2 linked regions of the Aliamphritea hakodatensis genome follow. The protein of the gene in region 2 interacts with the protein of the main gene of each other region in a pairwise test. Links are inferred from orthologs where the notes say so. Each region holds a gene or a part of one and is shown on either strand. Other genes may lie near its edges.

Region 1 (2,858 bases), 1.3 Mb from region 2 along the record:
CGCCGGGGTATTTGGTTTCCACGGTCACCACCGGTACATCAATTTTGGGATATTCCCGTACGGTTAACCGGTCATAGGCAATGGCGCCGATCAGCAGGATCAGCAGACTCATTACACTGGCCAGTACCGGACGCTGGATACTGATATCAGAGAGGATCATTACTCAGACTCCCCGGCAGCAGGCTGGCTGCCATCCACGAAAATCGGGGTGACCGGCATGCCGGGGAACAGTTTTAACTGACCGGCGGTCACCACGACGTCATCGGCGTTCAGGCCGTTGGCAATGTGCACTTCAGCGCCGCGACGCTGGCCAATTTCAACCTTGACCATCTCGATGCTGTTATCGACCACTTTATAGACGAAGAACTTGTTATTCTTCGGGATGATGGCTTCTTCCGGCACCATGACGGCAGCATCCAGGCTGTCCAGCAGAATCTGTACTTTGGCAAACAGACCCGGCCGCAGTTTCAGTTCCGGATTGGGTACCCGGGCGCGAACCAGTACGTTATGGCTGCGGTCGTTGATGCTTGGGGAAATGGCATAGATTTCACCGCTGAAAGACTCGCCGCGCAGGGCATCGCTGTTCAGTTCGATAGTCTGGCCAGGTCTCAGCCGGGCAAAGAACTTTTCCGGTACCCGGAATTCAACTTTCATGGTGTGGTTATCCACCAGCTCTACCAGGTCATCGCCGGCATTAACATAATCCCCGGGGCTTACCTGACGCAGGCCAATGCTGCCAGGATATGGGGCAGTGATGGTCATTTTGGATAAGCGGGTTTCGGCCAGCGCCTGCTGAGCCTGATCAACCCGTAGCTGGGCCAGTGCGGAGTCGCGGTCCTGCTGAGAGCCGACCCGTTTTTTTGACAGGCTGTCCGCCCGTTTAAACGCGATCTGGCTCAGGGCGACCCGGGCTTTCGCCTGCTGCAGTTCAGCGGCATAGATGGCGGTGTCCAGTTTAATCAGTGGCTGCCCCTGTTTAACATTGCTGCCTTCTTCGAACAGCACCTCACGGATAACACCGCTCTGTTCAGGGCGCAGAATAACGGCTTCGTTGGCGGTCAGGTTGCCTACCACTTCGATGGTGTCATCCAGCTGGGTGGTGGTGGCATGCACGACTTCAGCCGGTAGCCCCTGAGGAGCCTCTTCGGCGGCCAGACTGATACCCGGTGTCAGTATCAGGCTGGTCGCGCAGGCCAGCAGGTAATGTTTTATCGGCTTCATGCGTTGTTCTCCTGGCTTTCGCCGTCGGGGGCTTTAAAAAGGGTAAAAAGTGTATCTACAGTTTCCTGCAGGGGTTGGGTTGAACCGCTGACCTTGGTTCTGAGCAGGGCGCCCTGCCAACTGTCCCAGAACAGTTTTGCCATCGCTTCAACCGGCATATCTGTTCGTACATCACCTTCCTGCTGTGCAACGATAAGGTCTTCCGTGATGTAGCCAATGACTTCATCAGATGAGGCCTCAATAACCTTGCGGAAGGACTCGCTGAGATTACCCACTTCGCCCATCAGGTTGGTGAGCAGGCAGCCGCACAGGTTGGGGTCCTGTCCGTAACCATCCACAAAGGTGTCTGTCATGACACGGATCTGCTGCAGTCGGCGGCCTTCGGTGGTGGCAAAGTGATGCTGCCATTTGGCATTTTCCAGCGCGTGATGGTAGTTCAGCACTTCAACGGCAAACTGTTCCTTACTTTCGAAGTAATTGTAAAAAGACCCTTTAGGCACCTGGCAGGCATCAAGGATCTCTTTTATACCGGTACCGTGATAACCGCGCCGGTTAAACAGTTCCATGCCTTTTTGCAGGATGGTTTCCCGGTTATGTTCATTGCGTTTTGGTCGGTTCATGATCTGCGTCTTAACTTTTTCTTAACCCGGACTGTGTTGTAATAATAAGTTTTTTATTATTAATTAGACCGGTCGTCTTAAAACTGTGCGTCGATTCTATATCAGGCGTTTCACCTTGCCAAGTTTAGCGGTGATTTGAATCTTTAATCATTCAGATAAAATATTTTAATCAAACGGCGATTTCACCGTGAGCTGAGTTTTGTAACGATTTGTTAAGCGCTCAGGCTGGAGTCGCAGATCTGTCGGTACATTGCTGACAGAATCCCCCGTGTTATGGCTGTCTGCGCCATCTCAGCAGGCTATGGGTCAGCAGGGTGAAAATCACCACCGAGCCGCCCTGTAGGGTGGATGTGGGCGGTACTTCATTCAGGATCAGCCAGACCCATAATGGCCCCAGTGCAGTTTCCAGTAACATCATCATGCTGACTTCTGCGGCGGGAATCCGCATAGGGCCAAGGGTAATAAGGATGAAGGCGGCGGGCAGGACAACCACGCAGAGGGCAATAATCCACAGCCAGTCCCGGGGTGCCAGGATAAACGGGTTGGCAAAACCGGCGGCAATCACGGCCATGATGATACCGGCGAGGATGAGGGCCGGGGTCATGTCCCGGGAGCGGGCATGCCGGTCGTTCACGAATTTAGCCGAAATGCCAAGGCAGCAGAGCACTGCAAATACATCGCCGAGCATTTTGCCGCTGTGCCAGCCGTCTCTCAGTACCCAGATAATGCCCCCCATACAGATGAAGATGGCAATCCAGGTAATGGGCGGGGATCTCTCTTTTAGGAAAATATGTGCCAGTACGGCAGAAACCATAGGGGTTGCGCTGATAATGACCAGTACATTCGCCACTGAAGTGATTTTAATGGCGGTGACAAATGAAAAACTGCTGATGGCAAAGAGGATGGCAGAGCGTAACATGGCCGCATCCAGCTGCAGTATTCTGTTTGCTGGCCGGTAAGTTTTACACCAGATGTATACCACCAGACTCAGCAGGCTGCCACGCCAGAAAATCAGCC
Region 2 (2,892 bases):
TTCACGAAGCTCAACTAAACTGGTTACCTCGCAGCAATACTCCGCCGCCACATCAAAACCAAAACTGTTAGCACTTTTCAGGGAATAATTTTCTGAAAACTCCATTAACCGGATACTCCCCGGACAACGATCTGATCCAGCAAAGCACTGCAGGCATCTTCAAGCATATCCAGCACATGGGTAAAACCTGCTGCACCGCCAAAATACGGATCCGGCACATCCCCCTCATAGCGATCAGTGAAATCTGTCATCATCCCCAGATAGCCGGGATAATCCGCAGGGCAAATACTGCGCAGTCCCCCCAAATTCTGAACATCCATCGCGATCACATAATCGTAATAACCAAAATCCGTCGCAACCGCCTGACGGGCCCGCAAATCACTCAGATCATAGCCACGCCTTGCCGCCTCCATCGTTGCCCGGTGATCCGGCGGTTCTCCCACATGGTAAGCCCCGGTACCGGCTGAATCCGTTTCGATAAGGTGTGACAGGCCCCGGTCCTCAACCAACTGCCGGAACACACCATGGGCCGTTGGTGAGCGACAAATATTGCCCAGGCAAACAAAAAGAACCTTCGTTTTTTTCTGTTCCATTTATACCTCTGAAAAAGCGCAAGAACCTACCAGAACACAGTAAACAAACTTGCAAAAATAGCCGTCATGCAGCCCAATGAATACCGTCATTATATACGCTGCATGACTATCTTCTGACAGATTTATTCTAAACAGGAACTGAAATTATGCTTGAGCTGCGTCCTAACTGTGAGAACTGTGACAAAGACCTGCCGCCAGACGCTGCAGATGCCTGCATTTGCACCTATGAATGCACCTTCTGCAGGCAGTGTGTTGAGTCAATTCTGGAGAATGTATGCCCGAATTGCGGCGGTAATTTCTGCCCCCGTCCCATCCGGCCCGTCACCGCCCGCCGGAAAGGCGTCAGTCTTGAACATCACCCCGCCGGCACACACCGTAAACATACGCCCTACAGCGAAGCAGAAATCCGTACATTTTCAGCCGCCGCCAAACACCTGCCACCCCGGAAACGCTGAAGCAGGCATAAAAAAAGCGCTTTATCTTTGCCGGATAAAGCGCTTCGGATCACAACTTCAGATTAGGCTCAGGATGCACTGAACAGTGCCCGTATCCGTTCCAGATCCGCTTCGGTGTCGACCCCTGCAGGTGGCAGCTCATCCGCCACATCCACATGGATAACCGCACCGTTATACATAGCCCGCAACTGTTCCAGACACTCAACCGTTTCAAGCGGCGCCGGCTCCCAGCGTACAAAGTCATTCAGCAGCTTAACCCGATAGGCATAAATACCGATATGACGCTGAAAATTAACGCCTTCAGGTAACACATTACGCGCCTGAGGATCCGCAAACTCATCCCTCGGCCACGGGATTGGTGCACGGCTGAAATACAGCGCTTTCCCCTGGGTATCGCTGATTACCTTCACAACATTAGGGTTTAGCACTGCCTCTATATCACTGACAGGCTCACTGAGTGTCGCGATACTGGCATCCAGGTTTGCCATCAGGTTATGGGCAACCTGATTGATCACCCGGGGCGGGATCAGTGGCTCATCACCCTGCACATTCACGACGATATCATCCGCATAGAAGCCCAGTTGCTGAACTACTTCCTGTAAGCGGTCCGTGCCGGAAGGATGATCACCACGGGTCATACAAACCTCAGCCCCGAAGGCCGTGGCAACATCATAGATACGCTGGTCATCAGTGGCAATCACCACCCGCTGGGCTTCACTTTTAAGCGCCTGCTGATACACCCGCTGAATCATCGGCATACCGGCTATATCCGCCAGCGGCTTACCCGGCAAACGGGACGAAGCATAGCGTGCCGGGATAATAATCGAAAAACCCATGATAAATCCGCCTTACTTTTCCAGACGCTCTTCTGCACTCAGCGTACGCGCTTCGTTTTCCAGCATGACCGGGATGTCATCACGTACCGGATATGCCAGACCACTGGCACGGCAGATCAGCTCATTTGTCTCAGCATTATACTCAACCGGTGCCTTGGATACCGGACACACCAGAATATCAAGCAGCTTCTTATCCATGTAATAACCTTATTTGTCGTATTTCAACGCCTGCAAACGCTCTGTCAGCTGTTCTGCAAATGCATCATCGAGCTGTGCATCGACCGGCAGATACCAGGCATTTTTAAGTGGAAGATGTGCGCATTTTACAGCGTCTTTCTCGGTCATGATAATGCTTTCCCCGCCGGCAAATGAAAAATCATCCATTTTATAGGCGTGATGATCAGAAAATGCATGCCGCTCAACCCTTAACCCATGCGCTTCAAGCACACTGAAAAATCGCTCCGGATTGCCGATGGCAGCCACACCGTGCACCATCGGATTGGTTTCAGCAAAGTTTTGCAGAGAATCAGGTAACGCATCACAGGTCACATCAACCGGATGTACACGGCCCGGCTGCAAGTGCATTTCACTGTATGGATAACCCGGATGCTGTGCTGCCTTACCGTTGACCACGATCAGATCAACCCCCGCGAGCCGCTCAACCGGCTCCCGCAAAGGCCCTTCCGGCAAGCCGCGGCCGTTCGCAAAACCCCGCTGCCCGTCAACAACAGCAATCTCTATATCGCGCCCCAGCGAATAATGCTGCATACCGTCATCGCTGATAATAATATCGCAGTCAAAGTGCTGCAGCAGGTTTCTGACAGCCGCAGGGCGGTCCGGATCAATCACCAGAGGCACCGCCGTGCGCCGGGCAATCATGACCGGCTCATCGCCGCCTTCAGAAGGCAAAGTTGTTGAGGTTACACTGAAAGGAAAGGCCGGAGGCTTTGCTCCGTAACCACGGCTGACAACACCAGGCGTATAACCCTGCCGGCGCAGCCAGTTAAC

The links. Proteins that work in one complex are often made in the same cells at the same time.
Region 1: the proteins of kdsB (region 2) and PCI15_RS15030 interact in binary tests that used the Escherichia coli proteins (3 or more experiments, as listed by UniProt). The link is inferred for Aliamphritea hakodatensis from one-to-one orthologs.

The regions. Positions count from the first base shown.
Region 1 is NZ_AP025281.1:3,246,534-3,249,391, reverse strand. Bases 30-2,811 are described here. They hold PCI15_RS15030 (TetR/AcrR family transcriptional regulator), read right to left. Parts: upstream 1,842-2,811; coding sequence 1,218-1,841; downstream 30-1,217. Other genes in these bases: PCI15_RS15025 (DMT family transporter), read right to left, coding at 2,113-2,811; PCI15_RS15035 (efflux RND transporter periplasmic adaptor subunit), read right to left, coding at 160-1,221; PCI15_RS15040 (efflux RND transporter permease subunit), read right to left, coding at 30-160. In the rest of the region: more of PCI15_RS15040, read right to left, coding at 1-29; more of PCI15_RS15025, read right to left, coding at 2,812-2,858. UniProt on the Escherichia coli protein: Involved in response to both electrophiles and reactive chlorine species (RCS). Represses the transcription of the nemRA-gloA operon by binding to the NemR box.
Region 2 is NZ_AP025281.1:1,960,482-1,963,373, reverse strand. Bases 1-2,816 are described here. They hold kdsB (3-deoxy-manno-octulosonate cytidylyltransferase), read right to left. Parts: upstream 1,885-2,816; coding sequence 1,117-1,884; downstream 1-1,116. Other genes in these bases: lpxK (tetraacyldisaccharide 4'-kinase), read right to left, coding at 2,092-2,816; PCI15_RS08970 (Trm112 family protein), read right to left, coding at 1,897-2,082; PCI15_RS08980 (DUF1272 domain-containing protein), read left to right, coding at 740-1,048; PCI15_RS08985 (low molecular weight protein-tyrosine-phosphatase), read right to left, coding at 105-593; murB (UDP-N-acetylmuramate dehydrogenase), read right to left, coding at 1-105. Outside these bases: more of lpxK, read right to left, coding at 2,817-2,892. UniProt on the Escherichia coli protein: Activates KDO (a required 8-carbon sugar) for incorporation into bacterial lipopolysaccharide in Gram-negative bacteria.